Regions from separate parts of the Pseudomonas sp. S35 genome, predicted to be linked through region 2. Evidence: predicted binding sites of a transcription regulator. Region 2 holds the regulator's gene; each other region holds the start of a gene.
What was found. The regulator FliA, encoded in region 2, starts transcription of late flagellar genes. The targets are predictions, from matches to a motif close to CTAAAGTTTNNNNNNNNNNNGCCGNTAA.
Positions count from the first base shown of each region.

Region 1: a site for FliA is predicted at 4,375-4,402, ahead of flgM (flagellar biosynthesis anti-sigma factor FlgM). Genes of this name have one in related genera too.
Region 3: a site for FliA is predicted at 1,908-1,935, ahead of PspS35_RS07815 (methyl-accepting chemotaxis protein). Genes of this name have one in related genera too.

Region 1 covers NZ_CP019431.1:5,029,437-5,036,553, forward strand. The annotation lists gene flgD (flagellar hook assembly protein FlgD) at 1-545, opposite strand, end outside; gene flgC (flagellar basal body rod protein FlgC) at 562-1,005, opposite strand; gene flgB (flagellar basal body rod protein FlgB) at 1,009-1,416, opposite strand; gene cheR (protein-glutamate O-methyltransferase CheR) at 1,650-2,477, opposite strand; gene PspS35_RS22525 (chemotaxis protein CheV) at 2,521-3,453, opposite strand; gene flgA (flagellar basal body P-ring formation chaperone FlgA) at 3,534-4,298, shown strand; gene flgM (flagellar biosynthesis anti-sigma factor FlgM) at 4,439-4,756, shown strand; gene PspS35_RS22540 (flagellar protein FlgN) at 4,805-5,275, shown strand; gene PspS35_RS22545 (flagellar brake protein) at 5,372-6,121, shown strand; gene PspS35_RS22550 (MFS transporter) at 6,183-7,117, opposite strand, start outside.
Region 2 covers NZ_CP019431.1:4,626,059-4,633,175, reverse strand. The annotation lists gene flhF (flagellar biosynthesis protein FlhF) at 1-437, shown strand, start outside; gene fleN (flagellar synthesis regulator FleN) at 544-1,377, shown strand; gene fliA (RNA polymerase sigma factor FliA) at 1,374-2,114, shown strand; gene PspS35_RS20635 (chemotaxis response regulator CheY) at 2,284-2,658, shown strand; gene PspS35_RS20630 (protein phosphatase CheZ) at 2,677-3,465, shown strand; gene PspS35_RS20625 (chemotaxis protein CheA) at 3,477-5,675, shown strand; gene PspS35_RS20620 (chemotaxis response regulator protein-glutamate methylesterase) at 5,724-6,857, shown strand; gene PspS35_RS20615 (flagellar motor protein) at 6,857-7,117, shown strand, end outside.
Region 3 covers NZ_CP019431.1:1,731,368-1,738,484, reverse strand. The annotation lists gene PspS35_RS07820 (hypothetical protein) at 1-233, shown strand, start outside; gene PspS35_RS07815 (methyl-accepting chemotaxis protein) at 239-1,864, opposite strand; gene PspS35_RS07810 (hypothetical protein) at 2,001-2,615, opposite strand; gene PspS35_RS07805 (ankyrin repeat domain-containing protein) at 2,893-3,318, shown strand; gene PspS35_RS07800 (SMI1/KNR4 family protein) at 3,332-3,739, opposite strand; gene PspS35_RS07795 (HNH/ENDO VII family nuclease) at 3,751-4,338, opposite strand; gene PspS35_RS07790 (ATP-binding protein) at 4,335-7,117, opposite strand, start outside.

The DNA of each region.
Region 1 (7,117 bases), 400 kb from region 2:
TAGGTGCCCGCTGGAGCAACCTCACCCGCGTCGTTCTTGCCATCCCAGATGAAGTCCGATGTACCGGCGCTCTGGGCACCCATGTCGATGGTGCGCACCACGTTGCCGTCTTTGTCGGTGATCTTGATGGCGACGTTGCCGGTAGCTGCAGTCACCGCCACCGAGCCGGTCATGCTCTTGCTGGTATCCACCAGCGCCTTGTCGGTCTGGGTGATGATCGAACGTCCCACCAGCGACGAAGCCTGCAGCGCTTGCGACGAGCTGAAGTTGCTGGAGATGTTGTTCACCGAGTCATTCAGGGTATTGATGCCTTCCAGACTGCTGAACTGCGCCAGCTGGGCCACGAATGCACCGTTGTCCTGAGGCGACAGCGGGTTCTGGTTTTTCAGCTGGGTGACCAGCAGTTGCAAGAATGCATCCTTGCCCAACGACTGATTGCCGGTAGCAGCAGAAGCCGTGCTCGCGACATTGTTTGTTGCAGTGCTGACCTTGGAATTGAAAAGGTCCTGGACTGCCGAATTAGTAGACGTATCAACGATGGCCATTATTTGGCGCCCCTTATCACTGACCCAGGGTCAGGACCTTCTGCATCATGGTTTTGGCGGTGTTCATCATTTCCGCGTTGGTCTGGAACGAGCGGCTGGCGGAAATCATGTCGGCCATTTCCTCGACCACGTTGACGTTCGGGTAGTAGACGTAGCCTTTTTCGTTCGCCGCCGGGTGATTGGGCTCGTAGCGGGCTTCGAGGTTGCTCTGGTCTTCGACGACGCCGAGCACCTGCACACCTTTGCCGGCAGCGTCCTGTTCCTGGAACAGCGAGTCGCTGCCGCCGTTCTGGCCGGCCTGGAACATGGTGGCGAATACCGGGTGACGGGCACGGTAAGTCTGGTCAATGCTCGAAGACACGGTCTCGGCGTTGGCGATGTTACTGGCGACGGTGTTCAGACGCGTGGTCTGAGCGCTCATGCCACTACCGGCAATATTGAAAACACTGGACAGGGACATGGCTTACTCTCCACGCAGGGCTGACATCAGCCCTTTGAATTTGCTGTTGAGCAGGGTAAAGCTGGCCTGAAAGTTCACCGAGTTCTCGGCGTAGGCCGATTGCTCCAACTGTGCGTCGACGGTGTTCTGGTCGATCGACGGCTGCATCGGCGTGCGATACAGCAGCGACTCGTCACCACTGCTCAGGCCTTGCGCTTCGATATGACGATTGTTGGTCATGTTCAAGGCGAAGGTGCCGTTCTTGTTCTTGTCCTGCTGTGCAGCGAGCACGGCGGAGAAGTCCAGGTCCCGAGCCTTGTAGTTCGGGGTATCGGCGTTGGCAATGTTGTTGGCCAGGACTTCGGCACGCTGGGCGCGAAAACCCAGGGCTTGTTCGTGGATACCGAGCGCTTTATCGAAGCTGATGCTCATGGCGGAAACCTTTAGGCTGACCTGCTATTCGTTAACTGGGTTATAGCAAGGCGCATGCCAGTTTCTGAAAAGCCCATGAATCAAGGGTTTGCGAGGAGGTTGCCGGTGGCAATGCCAGAAAAGCGGCAACGGGTTTCCGCGTGGCGCCAGTAAAGCGGCAATGGGGAGTTGCCGCTTTCGCGCAACTTGCCGCAGAAACAAAGGTGGGAGGGGGCTTATCCCCTCCCACATTATTATTTGGCCTGGTAGATGATCCCAGGGCTGCATTGCACCATCTGGAAATGATCCGGCAAACCATTGAGCGCCTCGGATGCACCGAGGAACAAGTAACCGCCACGCTTGAGGGTGCCGTGGATGCGCAACAGGATGTCTTTCTTCACTTCTGCCGAAAAGTAGATCAGTACGTTGCGGCAGAACACCATGTCGAACTTGCCCAGGCTGGCGTAGCTGTCGAGCAGGTTGAACGAGCGAAACTCCACACGACTCTTGATCGGCGCCTTGATGGCCCAACGCCCCGCCCCTTTGGGGTCGAAGTAACGCTGCAGGCGCTCCTGGGACAAGCCACGGCCCAGGGCCAGGCTGTCGTACTCGCCAGTCTTGCAGTTGGTGAGCATGGTGCCCGACAAGTCAGTGGCAACAATTTGTGCCCCGGCTTTCAACTGGCCCATGTTGGTCCGCTCGAACTCATCGATGGACATCGAGATCGAATACGGTTCCTGCCCCGAAGAACAGGCCGCCGACCAGATACGCAGACGCTGGCCCGGGCTGGCCTTGATGGCCTCCGGCAGCACTTTGCTCTTGAGCACTTCAAAGGGGTAGGTATCACGAAACCACAGGGTTTCGTTGGTGGTCATGGCATCGACCACCATCTCTTTGAGGCCACTGCGCGGCTGACCCTGGATCCGTTGGACCAACTCGCCCAGGGACTTGATACCCTGCTGCTCCATCAGTTTGTTAAGACGGCTGGATACCAGGTACTGCTTGTTTTCACCGAGCAATATGCCACAGGCTTTTTCCAGGAAGACCCGGAACTGTTCAAAATCCAAATTACCCGTAGACACTGATACCGCCTCTAAAATCGTATGACCGCCAAGGGGGAAACCCTTAGCTGTGATCTGCTGCCTTGATCCGGTCGACTACCCGGGATGCCAGGTCATCAGGACGGAATTTGGCCAGGAAGTCATCGGCACCGACCTTCTTGACCATCGCCTGGTTGAATACGCCCGACAACGAAGTATGCAGGATGATATGCAGTTTTTGCATGCGTGGATCGCTGCGTATCTCAGCCGTGAGGGTGTAGCCGTCCATTTCCGGCATCTCGATGTCGGAGATCATCATCAAGAATTCTTCTTCCGGTTTCTTGCCTTCATCCACCAGCTTGCGCAGGTAATCCAGCGCCTGGCGGCCGTCATTGAGCGCCACCACATCCACACCCACGGTTTGCAGGCAACGTGTCACCTGCTTGCGCGCCACCGAGGAGTCATCCACCGTCAGCACACGCAACGACACGGCTTTATGCGCGGTCTCTGCATCGACCACGCCCACCGAGATGTTTTCGGAGGTCGGGGCGACTTCGGCGAGGATCTTCTCCACGTCGATGATTTCCACCAGTTGGTTATCGACCCGCGTCACCGCCGTGAGGTAGTGATCGCGACCGGTGCCCTTGGGTGGCGGATGGATCTCTTCCCAGTTCATGTTGACGATGCGCTCCACCGAGCGCACCAGGAAACCCTGGGTCTTGGTGTTGTACTCGGTGATGATCACGAACGGGTTCTCGCGGTCCTGCAGGCCAGCCGAACCGGTGGCCAGGGCCAGGTCAAGAATCGGGATGGTCGCGCCACGGATGTTGGCCACGCCACACACCACCGGGCTGGACTTGGGCATGATCGTCAGCTTGGGACATTGCAGCACTTCCCGCACCTTGAACACGTTGATGCCATATAGCTGTTTGCCATCCAGGCGAAAAAGCAACAACTCCAGGCGATTCTGCCCTACCAGCTGTGTGCGCTGGTTTACTGAATCCATTACACCTGCCATGCCCAGACTCCTACGCTAAACCTTTGAGGGTGCGACGCGCACCCAACACTAAACGGCACGAGCTTTGCTATTTGTTGGCCATGGACATTAAAACGACAGTTTCCCGACGCCTTCGATTCCCACGTTACCGCAGATTGCTCTGCGTCACGGTGGCGCTGCTTGCTTTGGGCCTGAACACCGCGGCCCGCGCAGACAACGTCACCTTGCCTGATCTACTTATCGGCGTCACTCAGGGGTTTCTTGAGTTCACTGTAGAAGATTATCTGGCGACCACCCAGACACCAGGCCGTTATGAAATCCAGGTCAACCAACTGGACCCACGCCTGCGCATGCCCATGTGCGACAAGGAATTGACAGCCACCCTGGAAAGCCCTGCCCAGCCCATCGGCCGCGTGACCGTGCGGGTACGCTGCGACGGCGCCTCGCCCTGGACGGTGTTCGTGCCCGCGCAGGTCAAACTGTTCCGCGATGTAGTGGTAGTGGCACGCCCGCTCAAACGCACCGGCATCATCGGTTTTGAAGACGTTGTGTTGCGTGAACGCGACATCAGCCAGATCAGCCAGGGCTACCTGACCACCTTGGATCAGGCCATCGGGCAGAAACTGACCCGACCAGTGGTCACCGACCAGGTGATCACCTTGGTGCATTTGGAACAGGCCGAAGTGATTCGCAAGGGCGATCAAGTGGTGATTTCCGCCAGCAGTGGCGCGCTGAACGTGAAGATGCCCGGCGAAGCGCTGTCCAACGGCGGCATGAGTGAACAGATTCGCGTCAAGAACCTCAACTCCAACCGCGTGATCAAGGCGCGGGTGACAGCCCCAGGGCAAGTCGAGGTCGCTTTATAGATTACTGGTACAGGACGCTGGGTTTTCCTACACTGTGCACGAGGTATCCCGTGCGTAGATTTATTGTCATTTGCGCCTAAAGTTTGTCCGGGTATGGCCGAAAACATGGCAAGCGTCCAAATACCCAGAGGTTTTTTATCATGGTCATCGATTTCAGTCGTTTAAATAACACCCCGGCAACGTCAGGCACTACGCGTACCACCGGCACCAAGGAAAGCGTAGAAGCCAAGGCCCCGCCACTGCCCGCCAAGGCAGAACAGGCCAGCCAGAGCGGGGAATCCGTACACCTGAGCAATGAGGCTCAACAGTTGCAGAAGGTCACTGACTCGCTGCGCGATCAACCCGTCGTCAATAAAGCCCGTGTGGCCGAATTGAAACAGGCAATCGCCGATGGCAGCTATAAAGTCGACAGCAACCGTGTAGCCAGCAAGCTGCTTAACTTCGAAGCCGAGCGCTAGGCAAAGGCCTGCGCAGGGCTTTTGGACGCTTAAACCCCAAGGCCAGCCATGCATCACGACGAACATTTGCTGCAACTGATCATTGATGATCTAGCGCCGACGCAACAATTGCTGGAGCTGCTAAAAGAAGAATCACTGGCCCTTTACGGCCGGGATATGCCGCTACTGGAAGAAATTCTGGCGCGCAAGCAGTCGTTGATTGTCCTGCTGGAACAGCACGGCAAAAAACGCAGCCAGATCCTGATCACCCTCGGCCTGCCGGCAGACCACGATGGCCTGGCGCAATTGGCCAGCCATTCCTCGGTCGGCGATCAATTGCTGAGCCAGAGCAAAGAACTCAATCAGTTGCTCGCCCAGTGCCAGGAAGCCAACCTGCTTAACGGTCAGTCGATCCAGCTTCAACAAGCCACGACCGCCAACCAGTTGCGTATACTCCACGGCGGCGAACCACCGGCACTGTATAACGCCCAAGGTTCCACCTCGCGCCTGGTCAAGCCAAGCACCCGCAGCCAAGCCTGACGCCGGTTTACCGAGCGCCCTATCCAAGGCGCGCCACATGCTGGCAAAATGCCGGTTCTTGCGTGTAGTCGTATTTTGTCTGGAGATGGAAGAACCGTGTTCAACGCCCTTAATGCGGAAGATGCCCCGCAGCCACCCAAGGTCCTCACCACGCCTCTGGAAATCGCCGGCACCTTGCGGATGCTGCAAGACAGCCATGACCCGCTGATCATCACCTTCCACGAGCGCAGCCAGCGCTTCCAGAGCTATCTGGTGGACGTCAACCGTGACAGCAATACGCTGGCGCTGGATGAGATGATCCCCCGTGACGGCGAGCGTCACCTCGAAAACGGCGAACCGTTCCGTATCGAAGGCTTCCACGACGGCGTGCGCGTCGCCTGGGAAAGCAGCGGCACCCTGACCATCAGTGAGAAAGACGGCCACCGCATCTACACCGGCAGCCTGCCGGACGAGGTGGTCTATCATCAGCGCCGCAATGCATTTCGCGCCGCGTTGAAGCTGGCGCAACTGGTCAACATCGAACTCGGCGGCGAAAAGCTCAAGGCACCGGTCAACGGCAAGTTGCTGGATATCTCCGCCACCGGCTGCAAACTGCGCTTTGAGGGCGATATCTCCGAACGCCTGCAACTGGGCCAGGTCTACGATCGCTTTATCGCCGCCCTGCCCTTTGGCAGCATGACCACCTCTGTCGAGCTGCGTTACCTGCACTTCGAAGAGAAGATCAACACCACCTTCGCCGGCGTGCGCTTCCACAACATGAGCGGCCTGGTGCAGCGCCAGGTCGAGCGTTTTGTGTACCAATTGCAGCGTGAAGCACGACGCTTCGACAAGGACGACGATTTTTAATCGGTAACCGTCGCGGCAAAAAAAACGGGCAGATCCTTTGGGGATCTGCCCGTTTTTGCTTTCAGGGGCGCGCCCTGCTCAGGTCGTGAGGATGCTCTTGCGGCCCCAGGGGTTCCGGCGGCCCAACAAAGGCCGGCTCGTCCACCGGCGGCTGCGGATCGACTGCCGGCTCAGGATCGGGAGCAGTCTGCATCTGATCCTGCACCACTTGCTCATCGACCCGCGGGTCAAGCGCGGCGACCAGTGGCGAACTCGACATGCTGTCGGGCATCGCCACGTGATGCAGCGGCGCATCTTCCACCTGATGCAGGTTGGTCACCGCCTTCGGCCGGATGCGCCACACCAGGATCAACGCACACAGGCTGAAGAAGGCATACAGCATCTGGCTTCCGAACATCTTCATGATCACACCCGCCAGCAACGGCCCGATGCTCGCGCCAACACCATAAGTCACCAGCAGCATGGCGGTCAGCGATACGCGGCGATCACCTTCCACATGGTCGTTGGAAAACGCCACCGCCAGCGGGTACAGGCAGAACTGCACCAGGGAACACAAGAAGCCCGCAACGAACAATACCTCCAGCGGCACCTCGGTCATGATCGCTAAAGGCAACGCAGCCACCGCCAAGCACAAGGCAAAGCAACGAATCAGCAGCGCGCGATCATAACGATCAGACAACCACCCCAGCGGCCACTGCACCAGCAGCCCGGCAAAAATACAGCTACCCATGAACAGACCGACCTGCTCCGTCGTAAGCCCCTGCTGGGAAGCATAAAGCGGCGCGAGACCGTAGAAGGAACCAACGATCAAACCCGCGCCCAACACCGTACTCAGCGACTGCGGCACGCGCTTTATAAAGAAGCGCGGCTCCATCGGCGCCGGATGCAAAGGCGCCGGGTGAATACGCCGGGTCATGGCCACCGGCACCAGGCACAGGGCAAAGCACAGCGCCACCAGCATCAGCAGCTCAAGGCCAAGCTGGGGGTGCATGACCA
Region 2 (7,117 bases):
TGCTGCGCAAGCGCGTGGTGTTGATCGACACCGCCGGCCTGCAAGCCAGCGACCCGGCGTTGCGCATGCAACTGGAAAGCCTGGCTGGGCGTGGCATCAAGTCGAAAAATTACCTGGTGCTTGCAACCACCAGCCAAAAACAGGTTCTTACCGCTGCGTACCATAGCTACAAGCGCTGCGGCCTGGCCGGTTGCATCCTGACCAAACTGGATGAAACCGCCAGCCTGGGCGAAGTGTTGAGCCTGGCTATCAGCCATGAACTACCGGTTGCCTACCTGACCGACGGGCCGCGGATCCCGGATGATCTGCATCTGCCGCGCCGTCATCAGTTGGTCAGCCGCGCCGTCAGCGTGCAAATGCAAGAAGAGCCTAGCGAGGAAGCGATGGCCGATATGTTCGCCGACCTCTACCACCACCCGGCAAAACGGGTCGGTTGAAGTCAGGATGAACACCGTGAAATGTACCTACATCGATGGTCTGCAAGCGATTCACGCGGCCAAGCCATGTAGCCTGCGTCTAAGCAAGACAAGGTAAAGAAATAAAATGGGCAGCATGCATCCCGTACAGGTGATCGCGGTGACCGGCGGCAAAGGTGGCGTCGGGAAAACTAACGTGTCAGTGAATTTGTCCCTGGCCCTGGCAGAGCTTGGCCGTCGCGTCATGCTGCTGGATGCTGACCTGGGGCTGGCGAACGTCGACGTTCTGCTGGGACTGACGCCCAAACATACCCTTGCCGATGTGATCGAGGGGCGCTGTGAGCTGCGCGATGTGCTGCTCCAGGGCCCTGGCGGGATCCGCATCGTGCCGGCCGCCTCCGGTACCCAGAGCATGGTGCACCTGAGCCCGGCGCAACATGCCGGCCTGATCCAGGCCTTCAGTGATATCGGCGACAACCTCGACGTGCTGGTGATCGACACCGCCGCCGGGATCGGCGAGTCCGTGGTCAGCTTCGTGCGCGCCGCGCAGGAAGTGTTGCTGGTGGTCTGCGATGAACCCACCTCGATCACCGACGCCTACGCCCTGATCAAACTGCTTAACCGTGACTACGGCATGAACCGCTTCCGCGTGCTGGCCAACATGGCCCAGAGCCCGCAGGAAGGGCGCAACCTGTTCGCCAAGTTGACCAAGGTCACGGATCGCTTCCTCGATGTCGCCTTACAATACGTCGGCGCAGTTCCCTACGACGAGTGTGTGCGCAAGGCTGTGCAAAAGCAGCGTGCAGTCTACGAAGCGTTCCCTCGTTCCAAATGCGCACTGGCGTTCAAGGCTATTGCCCAGAAGGTCGATACTTGGCCGTTGCCCGCCAACCCTCGGGGGCATCTGGAGTTTTTCGTCGAGCGATTGGTACATCAGACGAGCGCAGGACCGGTGCTATGACAGCGAACGGCTACAACGCCTACAAGAAATCTGCCCGTGACAGCCAGGGTGAGTTGATTGAGCGCTATGCGCCGCTGGTCAAGCGTATCGCCTATCACTTGTTGGCTCGCCTGCCCGCCAGCGTGCAGGTCGAGGACCTGATCCAGGCCGGCATGATCGGCCTGCTCGAAGTGTCGACCAAATACGACGCCAGCAAAGGCGCGAGTTTCGAGACGTATGCGGGTATCCGTATCCGTGGCGCGATGCTCGATGAGGTGCGTAAAGGCGATTGGGCGCCGCGTTCGGTGCACCGCAATACGCGCATGGTCAGTGACGCAATTCGTGCAATTGAAGCAAAAACCGGTCGCGACGCTAAAGATCACGAAGTTGCGGCCGAACTCCAATTGAGTCTCGACGATTACTACGGGATTTTGAACGATACCTTGGGCAGCCGCCTGTTCAGTTTCGACGACCTGTTGCAGGACGGCGAACACGAAGGGCTGCACGAGGACGGCGCGAGCGCACACATGGAGCCGTCGCGCGACCTGGAAGATGAACGCTTCCAGGGCGCATTGGCGGACGCCATTGCCAACTTGCCCGAGCGCGAGCGGTTGGTGTTGGCGCTGTACTACGACGAAGAGCTGAACCTCAAGGAAATCGGTGAGGTCCTGGGGGTCAGTGAATCGCGTGTCAGCCAGTTGCACAGCCAATGCGCAGCCCGCTTGCGCGGGCGATTGGGAGAGTGGCGAGCGCGCTGACAGGCGGTGTGGGGGCACTGCGAAGCGATACCGCGAAGGTGATTGGCCTTCGCGGGTTCGACCCGTGGTGTTCCCAGCAGTCCTTTTTGTGTAATGCCTGTTGATTGAAATGGCGCGTCCAGGTGCTGGGCGCGTTTAAGACTGCTTGGAGGTCGAATTGGACAAGAACATGAAAATCCTCATCGTTGATGACTTCTCAACGATGCGGCGGATCATAAAAAACCTGTTGCGTGACCTTGGGTTCACAAACACGGTCGAGGCGGATGACGGCCTGACGGCAATTCCGATCCTCAACAGCGGGAGCATCGACTTTCTGGTAACGGACTGGAACATGCCGGGAATGACCGGTATCGACCTGTTGCGCCACGTGCGCGCCGACGAAAAGCTGCGCAGCCTTCCCGTGTTGATGGTGACCGCCGAAGCCAAGCGTGAGCAGATCATCGAAGCCGCCCAGGCCGGGGTCAACGGTTATGTGGTCAAGCCATTCACTGCACAGGCCTTGAAAGAGAAGATCGAAAAGATCTTCGAACGCATCCACGGCTAATGCCATCGCGGGGGAGCTATGGAGCATAAAGAAACGTCACAGGGAGACTTCGAGTCGACCCTGAAAAAACATGCTCACCAGTTGGTCGACAGCCTTGAAAGAGGCCAGTTCGGCGACGCGGTGCAGTTGATCCATGAGCTCAACCAGACCCGTGACCGCGGCCTGTATCAGGAAGTGGGCAAGCTCACACGCGAGCTGCACAGTGCGATCGTCAATTTCCAGATTGACCCGCATATGCCCCAGGCCGAAGAAATCTCACAAATCACTGACGCCACCGAACGCCTGTCCTACGTGGTCAGGCTGACTGAGGCGGCGGCCAACCGCACGATGGACCTGGTGGAAAACGCCACGCCCCTGGTCAATGGCATGGCCACTGAAGCCCAAGCCCTGAGCAACGACTGGGGCCGCTTCATGCGCCGGGAAGTGGGGGCTGAAGAGTTCCGTGAGCTGGCCCGTCGGGTCGAAGGGTTCTTGTCACGCAGCGAGCAGGAAAACCGCACGGTTGCCAGCAACCTCAATGACATTCTGCTGGCCCAGGACTACCAGGACCTTACCGGTCAGGTGATCAAGCGTGTGACCCAGTTGGTCACCGAAGTGGAAAGCAACCTGCTCAAATTGGTACTCATGGCTGGCCAGGTCGACCGTTTTGCCGGCATCGAACATGACCGCGAAGCGATCCTCTCTGAAAAAGATCCACAAAAACATCTCGCCAAGGGTGAAGGTCCGCAGATTCATGCCGATAAACGTGAAGACGTTGTGTCAGGTCAGGATGACGTAGATGACCTGTTATCCAGTTTAGGCTTCTAAGGAGCACCCACATGAGCTTCGGCGCCGATGAAGAGATCCTTCAGGATTTCCTTGTAGAGGCCGGCGAAATTTTAGAGCAACTGTCCGAACAACTGGTCGAGCTGGAAAGCCGACCGGATGATGCGAACCTGCTCAATGCAATTTTTCGCGGTTTTCATACTGTAAAAGGGGGCGCCGGCTTCCTCCAGCTCCATGAGCTGGTGGAGTGCTGCCACATCGCCGAGAACGTGTTCGACATCCTGCGCAAGGGTGAGCGTCACGTTGATTCGGAATTGATGGACGTGATTCTCGAAGCACTGGATGCGGTCAACGGCATGTTCAGCCAAGTGCGTGAACGTGCCCCGATCACCGCGGCCACGCCGGAACTGTTGGCCGCCCTGGCGCGCTATGCAGAGCCGGCCGACACCACGGCAGCGCCGGTGGTTGAAGCCGCGCCTGAGCCGGTGGCGCAGCCAGAAGCCGATGTAACGGACAGCGAGTTCGAGCAGTTGCTCAACTCCCTCAGTGCCGTCAAGGCCGAGGCTGAAGCACCGGCGGCGCCTGCCCCGGCAGCGGCGCCGACCAGCGAAGACATCACCGACGCCGAGTTCGAATCGCTGCTCGACCAGTTGCACGGCAAGGGCCAGTTCGCCGCCGATGCGGTGGCGCCGGTTGCCGCTGCCCAAGCGCCTGCGGCCCCGGCCAGTACCGACATTACCGATGACGAATTCGAAGCCTTGCTTGACCAGTTGCATGGCAAAGGCACGTTCGCCGTCGACGCCCTGCCAGACGTGGCGCCAGCGCCTGCTGCTGCACCTGCCAGTGCCAAGCCTGCGGACGATGGGTTGATCTCCGATCACGAATTCGAAGCGCTGCTGGACGATTTGCACGGCAAGGGCAAGTTCACCGAAGTCGCCTCGGCGGCGGCTGTGGCGACGGCGGCACCGGTTGCGGCCAAAGCGGCTGCACCTGCACCTGTGGCAGCGGCCAAGCCAGCCGCCCCGGCTCCAGCACCGGCGCGTGCAGCTGCGCCACCGCCGCCGGAAAAACCGGCCAGTGAAGCCGAAACCACGGTGCGGGTCGATACCGCGCGCCTGGACGACATCATGAACATGGTCGGCGAACTGGTACTGGTGCGTAACCGTCTGGTGCGCCTGGGCCTGAGCAGCGGCGATGAAGCCATGCAAAAGGCCGTGTCGAACCTCGATGTGGTGACGGCCGACCTGCAAACCGCGGTGATGAAAACGCGCATGCAGCCGATCAAAAAAGTCTTCGGCCGTTTCCCGCGCCTGGTCCGTGACCTGGCACGCCAGCTGAAGAAAGAGATCAACCTGGAACTGGTGGGTGAAGAAACCGACCTCGACAAAAACCTTGTCGAGGCCCTGGCCGACCCGCTGGTCCACTTGGTGCGCAACGCCGTCGACCACGGCGTCGAAACCCCGGAAGAACGCGAAGCCTCGGGCAAGTCCCGTGGTGGCAAGGTGATTCTGGCGGCGGAGCAAGAAGGCGACCATATCCTGCTGTCGATTACCGATGACGGCAAAGGCATGGACCCGGCGATCTTGCGCAATATCGCGGTCAAGCGCGGCGTGATGGACAAGGACGCCGCCGACCGGCTGACCGACACCGAGTGCTACAACCTGATCTTCGCCCCAGGCTTCTCGACCAAGACCGAGATTTCCGACGTGTCGGGCCGTGGCGTGGGCATGGACGTGGTGAAGACCAAGATCAGCCAGCTCAACGGCTCGATCAACATCTACTCGACCAAGGGCCAGGGCTCCAAGATCGTGATCAAGGTGCCGTTGACCTTGGCGATCATGCCGACCCTGATGGTGATGCTGGGCAACCAGGCTTTCGCCTTCCCGCTGGTCAACGTCAACGAAATCTTCCACCTCGACCTGTCGCGTACCAATGTGGTGGACGGCCAGGAAGTGGTGATCGTGCGGGACAAGGCGTTGCCGCTGTTCTACCTCAAGCGCTGGCTGGTTGCATCGGCTGCCCATGAGGAGCAGCGCGAAGGCCATGTGGTGATTCTGTCCGTGGGCACCCAGCGCATCGGCTTTGTCGTCGATCAACTGGTTGGCCAGGAAGAAGTGGTCATCAAGCCTTTGGGCAAAATGCTGCAGGGAACCCCGGGCATGTCGGGTGCGACCATCACCGGTGACGGTCGGATCGCGCTGATTCTCGATGTTCCGAGCATGCTCAAGCGTTACGCCGCTCGGCGTATTTGATTCTGGTGGGGCAGGGCGGTAATGCCCGCCCCGCCTAACGGAGTGTTTATGGCAGTCAAGGTCCTGGTGGTGGACGATTCGGGTTTCTTCCGCCGCCGCGTCTCGGAAATTCTTTCCGCCGATCCAAGCATCCAGGTGGTCGGTACGGCCACCAACGGCAAAGAGGCGATTGATCAAGCCATTGCGCTGAAGCCGGACGTGATCACCATGGACTACGAGATGCCGATGATGGATGGCATCACGGCAGTCCGGCACATCATGCAACGCTGCCCGACCCCGGTATTGATGTTCTCCTCGCTGACCCATGAAGGCGCCCGAGTGACCCTCGATGCGCTGGATGCCGGTGCGGTGGACTTCCTGCCGAAGAATTTCGAAGACATCTCGCGCAACCCCGAGAAGGTCAAGCAACTGCTGTGCGAGAAAGTCCACAGCATTTCCCGCAGTAACCGTCGCAGCCTGTTCAGCGCGCCAACGCCTGCCCCAGCGCCGGTAGCGCCTGCGGCTGCGCCCACCAGTTCCTCGTTCAGTCGCCCGGCGCCTGCACCGATTGCACGGCCTGCGCCGCCACCGGTACGTACGTCGGCCCCGGCTGCTGCGCATTCGGCGGCACCTAAGCGCAAGGCCTATAAATTGGTCGCCATCGGTACCTCCACCGGCGGCCCGGTGGCCTTGCAGCGCGTATTGACCCAGCTGCCGGCCAACTTTCCGGCGCCGATCGTGTTGATCCAGCACATGCCGGCGGCGTTCACCAAGGCCTTTGCCGAGCGCCTGGACAAGCTGTGCCGCGTCAGCGTCAAGGAAGCCGAGGATGGTGACATCCTGCGTCCTGGCCTGGCGTTGCTGGCCCCGGGTGGCAAGCAAATGATGGTCGATGGCCGTGGCGCGATCAAAATCCTGCCAGGCGACGAGCGCCTCAACTACAAGCCGTGCGTGGACATCACCTTCGGCTCGGCGGCTAAGTCCTACGGTGACAAAGTTCTGGCGGTGGTGCTCACCGGCATGGGCGCCGACGGCCGTGAAGGCGCCCGCCTGCTCAAGCAGGGCGGCAGTGCAATCTGGGCCCAGGATGAAGCCAGCTGTGTGATCTATGGCATGCCCATGGCCATCGTCAAGGCTGACCTGGCCGACGCCGTCTACAGCCTGGACGATATCGGCAAGCATCTGGTGGAGGCCTGCCTCTAATGGATGTGTTGAGCCTGATCGGCATCATCATGGCGTTTGTCGCCATTATCGGCGGCAACTACCTCGAAGGCGGCCACCTTGGCGCCCTGGCCAACGGCCCGGCGGCGCTGATCGTGATCGGCGGCACCGTGGGCGCGGCGTTGTTGCAGTCACCGATGAGTTCGTTCAAGCGTGCGATGCAGATCGTGATCTGGATCATCTTCCCGCCACGCGTCGACCTGGCCGGGGGCATCGACCGGGTGGTCAACTGGAGCCTCACC
Region 3 (7,117 bases), 2.9 Mb from region 2:
TCTTGAGCAAACTGAACCAGCCGACGTTCTTGATGTGCGATGAGCGCGGGCTGTGGATCAACGAGGACGCGACCCATCGGGCGCGGTTGTTGCTGATTGATAAACAGGGGCGCCAGCAGACCATCCTGTCGTTCCTCAAGGCGCCGCAGTCGATTGTGCCGACGGGACGAGGGACGTATCTACTGGCCGAAGGCGGAAGAAACCGGGTATTGGAACTCACGCCTTCGCCCTGAGCTCACTACAACTGGAACCGTGCGACCGCGTCGTTGAGCGCAACCGCCAAGCGTGCCAACTCCTGGCTTGAGCCATTGATCTGCCCGGCGCCGGACGAGGATTGCGCCGACAGGTCACGAATATTGACGATGTTGCGGTCGACTTCCTTGGCCACTTGAGCTTGCTCCTCAGCGGCACTGGCAATCACCAGGTTGCGCTGATGGATCTGGTCGATGGAGTCAGTGATCTGACTCAAGGCGCCGCCCGCGCCTTCTGCCAGGGTCAAGGTGTCGGTGGCACGCTGGGTGCTGGACTGCATTGACGTCAAGGCCTCATTGGAACCGGTGCGCATGGCGGTGACCATCTGGTCGATTTCCAACGTCGATTGCTGGGTGCGATGGGCCAGCGCACGCACTTCATCTGCCACCACCGCAAAACCACGGCCGGACTCCCCCGCACGCGCCGCCTCGATGGCGGCATTGAGTGCCAGCAGGTTGGTTTGCTCGGCGATGGAGCGAATCACGTCGAGCACCTTGCCGATATCCCGCGATTGCTCGGCCAGGCTCTGCACCAGGGTCGAGGTCTCGCCGATATTGCTGCTCAGGGCCTGGATCGCGCTGACCGTTTCACCGACGCGGTGCTGGCCTTCACGCGCCGTCTCATTGGAAAGGCGCGTGGACTCAGAGGTGGAAACCGCATTGCGCGCCACTTCTTCCGCGGCCGAGGTCATCTCGTTGACGGCCGTCGCCGCCTGTTCAATCTCAGCCGTCTGTTGTTGCAGGCTGCGACTGCTCTGCTCGGTAATGCCGTTGAGGTCGGTGGCGGAGGCCGCCATTTGAGCCGCCGATTGGCGGATCAGTTGCAAGGTACTGCGCAGGCTGCCTTGCATGGAGTGCAGGGCTACGAGCAAACGGGTCACCTCGTCGTCACCACTGACCTGCACGGTTTGGGTCAGGTCGCCCCGCGCAACGTTTTCTGCAGCGCGCATCGCCTGGCCCAACGGGCCGACGATGCTGCGCGTCAGCAGCCAGGCCAGGGCCACCGTGCTGAGGCCGGCCAGGATGACGAAACCGAACACCATCGTGCGCGAGCGACTGTACTGCGCCTGCGCTGCCTGGCCCTGCTGGTTGATCTGGGCGTTGTAGTAGTCGGCCAATGCGTTGAGCTGCGCGCCGGAGCCATCGACCACGGTTTTCATGTCCACCAGCAGCAACTTATTGAGTTCGGCGCCCTGCTGCTTGTCGGCCAGCACAAACGACTGGGCCAACCCCTGCTGGTACTGGCGTAGCGAACCCTGGAACTGGTCGTACAGGGCGCGCACCTCGGGCGTGTCGATCACCGCGTCGAGGTCAGCCAGTTTCTTGGTCAGGTCCTGGCTGCGGGTGTCCATCTGGCTGCGGTACTGCGGGAGGCTCGTGGGGTTGGGGTCCAGCGCCATGCGCAAAGAAATCGTACGAATGCGCAGCATGATTTCGCGAATGTCAGCCACCAGCCGCATCTTCGGCACCAGCCCGCTTTCCACCTGCACCGCACTGGCGCGGATGCTTGCCATGTTCGACAACGCAAAAAAGCCCAGCAGGGCCACGAGCAAAGCAATCAAGGCAAAACCCAAACCCGCACGGCGGGCGATGGACAGGCTGCGAAGGGACATTTAGGGGCGCTCTCTTATTGGGGATACGATGTCGTATGAGAGCGTTTCGGCCTGCCGGGGCAGGACTTGAGGGATATTGGGGAAAGTGCTGGAGAAGATTTCCAGCACCTCAGGAAACGGTCAGTTGAACCCATCTCTAAGCGTTGATAAACGCAGGCTGCTTGCACATGACGAGGTTATTGCACCGCTCATTAATGTCGAGTTTCGACACACCAATATCAAACTGGTAGTAGACCCTCCAAGAGATCAGCGATCGCGCTCCGGATGTACAAAACTTCATCAGCTTGGCCTTGCAGGTACTCGGGTAAAAAGTACCCGCGAGCATACGTGCCGGGCTCGCGCCTGGATCCTTTGACTGGCAAGGGCAATGAGACAAAAATACCTCTGCCTTCGCCGGTGGCCGGCCACGCAATGCGACGAAATTCTGTATGCACTCATTAAAGCGCTCGATCATCAACTCTTCGGCGTGGCGCCCCTCGACTTCCACCTCGCGCTGCACTGCCAGGCTTCGTGCAATCGGAAGCAATGACGCGAACTTAGCCTGGTGTTCGCTGGGGGTCAGCGTCCGGTTCAGCAACTGCGCATTCAACTTCAACCTATTCCCCACGGCACTGTTGGCTACCTGATCACGAGACTGGCGACTGATGAATACGTAATAACGCGCGCCCTCCAAGCTCAGCACCAAGCCCACCGCGCCAGGACGCTCACGAAGGGCGAGTGCCTCGTTGAGCGTTTCTCGGTAAATCAACATACCCATCTCCCAAAAAACAATGACGTCTCAGCAAAGACCGGCAAACACCTGGTGCTGGGCTCGGTTCACGCTATTGATCAACGGTAGAAGGGGTGGATGTGTTCCTTCGCTTATTGGAAAGCACCAGGCACTCGCTCATACCGCCTTCAACCTTGGCGAGCGATTCTTACAAAGCGGTGTGGATACGTATGTAGGACTTTGATGCCGTCCAAAGCAAAAAAGCCCCGTAGCTTATTCAGCTACGAGGCTTTTTCTGGGTAATGGCGGAGAGGTATTGATGCTGCTGATCAGGATCATGCTGCAGGCTGGTGCTGATCCGGAAATTCAGGACTGGCATGGTATGACCGCCCTTCACTCAGCGATCAAATCCCGAGTGGACAGTTGCGTGGATGCCCTACTTGATCATCCGTGCCGCTTGGATCATCTCACTAATGACGGACAGTCACCGTTACACACTGCAAGCTGGATCGCCAATTTGCATGCTGTAAGGCGGTTGCTGGAACTGGCCCCCGCGCTTGCATGGCAACGTAACTCTCACGAAATGACACCTTTAGAGCAGGTTGAATCTTTGATCGACAATCCAGATGCCTTGGAGGCGCTAGTCAATCGGCTCGCCCAGGACGGTAGGCGCTGTGCCTCCAAGCAGGAACTGGCATGCATTGCAGAACAGCTTGAGCAGGCAACACCAGTACCGACTATCTAAAGGATACTTTCAACTAGCCTGCGAAGACGTGCTGAATGATGAAGGCCTCCAGCCCGTCTTCCAAGACACGCACAATACCGCCATTCGGTGTAGCCCAAACCAGAGCTTTGCGTGCCTGGTTGTCGTACAAATAGTACTGCCCGTCACCGATCTCCAGCAGTGGCACCGTATTTTTCGGGTAGTTCGGGTCACGACTCAGGTCCGAGAATGCGGCAAAGACATTCAGGTAATAGTCGTCAGGTACACCCAGGCCATACGTTTCATAGGCGTCAAAGACAATGACGCCAAAAGTCGACAGGTAGTGCTTGTATTCGTCAGACAGTGTGAACCCCAGTTTCCGCTCAAGGTTCTGGATGCTGGCGGTGTCTACTGGCCGGGTGTCGGCCTGATGACGATCAACGAGTTTTTTAAGTTCTTTCATAAGATTCGCCCTCAGCGCTGATTCTCAATCTGTTCGGCTCGCGCCTTCCAGTAGTCTTTTCGCTCTTTGTCGAAGTCTTCGCGATTGATCTCGGACTCCTTCTGTTTGTTATGCAGCACGTTGTCGTTTCCGTTGCCACGGTGCTCAGCGCTGGTCAATTCTGCCAATGGCGAGTCTGGTTTCTGGCCGATGTGATGTAACTCGATCGGCTTTCCGTTGGCATCCAGCGGAGCCCTGCCCGACTTCATCCGGTCCAGGTTGGTGGTACCCATCGCATCTTTTTGATCGTAATCGATGTCGGTACGAATCAATGCAGGCTTGCCGTTGACTTCGGCCGGTTCAAGATTGGCGCCTTCATAGATTTTCGCTTCGGCTTCACTGCCGATAGCATCCAGAACCTCTTTTGGAACGCCCAACTGCTCAAGCCGCTCACGGGTTTGCGGCGACATTTGCGGTAGCTCCAGGCGGGTTTCCTGGGTGAGCACGATAGGCCGATCAAGCTCGACAACGATCAGGCAGCGCTCGGGCATTTCACGCGCCAGTAACGCCAGGTTGGACGGAACCTCGGTTTTTTCAGCAAAGAAATTTTCAAAGTTCACAGAACACTCCCTGTTTCGAGGCGCGCACGCCATGCAGAATAAATATCGATATGGCTCTCGTGCTGGAGGCTGTAATCCTTCATCAAGCATTGCTGGGTCGCCAGGGCCAGCTCAGTGCTCAAGGCTGTCGCTCGCTCGTGGAGTAGCTGGTCCAGTTGATTGCTGAGTTGCCCGTAATCGGTCGCCGTTTGAATGATCTGCTGAACCTGGTGCCGACAACCGAGCACATCGACCACCAATTGTGCGGCGTAGGCAAATGCCTCGGGCTTGCACAGCGCCGACGGCTTCTCTTCTTTGTGGGCATTGAGCGTCTCGAACAGCGCGATTTTGCTGCGAGCCAGCAACGGCAATTCACACAAGCCATTTTCCAGCAACGCTAAATCCAAGGCGACTGGCGTGCGGATACGGTTGCTCAGCAGCAGGTTGAGTACCTGCAGGTTGAAATCCTGGCTACGCACGGCGCGCTTGTCATTGGCGGTATACACATAAGGGGTTTCATGCCCGGCGAATTTCTTCACCTGACACAACACCGGCTCCAGCCAGTCATTTTGATAAACGATGGCGACGCCTTTGGGTAACTTGGCGATTTCTTCAAGCTGGTCATCACGCAACGCCACCGACTTGCCGATTAAACGACGGTCCATTTCATCCGGCAGGCGCATGATTATTTTGGTGTTGGTGTTGCGAATCGCGGCGATATCCACCGCATGGGGCGACTGGTCGGCAATGATGAAACCTTCACCATAGGTGCGCATTTCGGCGATGGCATTGGTCAGCATCTCCACTGACTTGCCGACCACATTTGCCCCTTCAGCACCGCCTTCGGACGGGCTGCGCTTGAGGATGTTGTGCGCTTCCTCAAGGACCGTGACGTGGCGCAGCGGCTGGTTCATGCCACCACCGGCCATTCGGTGCTCACTCAGGCGCATCACCAGGATCCCCATGATCAGGGCCTTGGTCTCGGACGAGCCGATGCGGCTCAGGTCCACGATTGCGCTCTGATCAAACAGCACTGCGCTGTCGATTTCGTTAGCGGTAAAAATCTGCCCATTCAAGCCATTGGTCAGGGATTTGATCCGCGTGGACAGCGAACCGATGTAGTTACCTTTGAGCTCCTGGGAGTACGCGGAGGCCTCGATCACGCTTTGCAGGGTACTGAGCAGGTCACTGAACGTCGGAAACAATGCATCGCTGTAACGGTTGGTCGACGCGTCCAAGTCCCAACCACATTGCTGATACGCCTGCAGGATTGCCTCTTTGAGTACGGCAGGCATTGCGGCATACATCGGCCAGCAGACGTTGAAGATTTCCACGAGCCGATCAACGTGCTCCAGCACATGAATGGCCAACGGGAAGCGGAACGGGTTGATGCGCAACAATTCACTGTGGGCCGGATGCGTACCGAATACATTGACGTCATCGCGATGACCGAAGACGTGTTTGTACTCGCCCTTGGCCGGCTCAATCACCAGGAATGGCACGCCGGCGGCGCTGATTTGGCTGAGGATTTCGTACAGCGTGTTGCTTTTACCGGCACCGGTCGAACCACTGACAAACACATGGCTGGCCAATTGATCGAGGCTCAACTCGATCTTTTGCGGCAGGTTTTCCCACAAGTGGCGGATGTTGCCCAAGGTCAGTGTCTTGCCCTTGCCTGGCTCACTGCTGTGACCATCCAGGCGCTGCACCTTGCGGCCGAACGCCTGGGTTTCCAGCACGGCCACCGTGGAGGTGGAGCGTCGGGGCAGGCTCAATTGGATCGCCATCTCCTTACCAGACACCAGCGTGGCGGGCGTGAGGTAACTGATCGGGATCTTTTTCGAAAACCCCGGCTTCAATTGCGGATGGCTGAACGCGCTGAGCCAGTCCAGCACAGCGGACTTGTTGGCAGATTTCCAGGTGGTCAGGGCGAAGTCTTCATGGCTGGACTTGCTGCCGCGTACCAGCCCAAGAAAGATACTCGCCAACGATTCGGACGACGCAGTGCTGTCACCGATGAAATACGCCGCCGAGTTCCAGCCGCCGTATGTCTTGGCTTCGTCGATACGCTCGAGGTGATGATCGATTTTGCTGAGCAACTGCTCGATGGTCTTGTCCACGGTCTCAATCGAAATCTGCCGATTAGAGCCCAGGGTTTTGTTCAACGAATGAGTGTCGGTGGTGCTGGTGGTGTGTGTGGTCGAGGTGGTCTTCGACGCGGCCTCACTGAAGGACGTGCCGTGGCTTTCATTGCGGCCGGTAGACGTCGACTGGCTGGTACCGGTGGTGCGTTGTTCGTTGAGTAGCGCAGCAGCGGCCGAGCCGATCTGGCTACCGAGCATCGCGCCGAATGGCCCCAATGTCGCACCACCCACCATACCCAGCACATTGGCACCGATAGCGACCGTTTTGGAGGTCAGGGTCTGTGCACTGAACGACTCGCTGGTACCGGTTGTGTCGGTGGTCGATGTGCCCAGCGTCGTCGACGTGCCCTTGGTTTCGGTCAGCCCAAGGCTGTGTCCAAGGGAGTCACTCAAGCCCTGGCTGATGCTCAGCCCCACGGAATCGCTGTCTTGTTCGCCGAACGACAATTGCTGTTTGAGCAATGGCGAAAGTTGCGTGGCGACCTGCTCGTATCCGGCGCGGATCAGGTCAAGGTTCTGCGACGAAACCGGCTCGGCAAGAATGATCGCGTGATACACCCGGCGCTCAGCCGCATCGATAAAGCGCTCGAGCCCTTGCATGAAGTGTTCGCGGTTCTCCGTCGACAACGCAGGCACACCCGTGACCGCCGTGATAC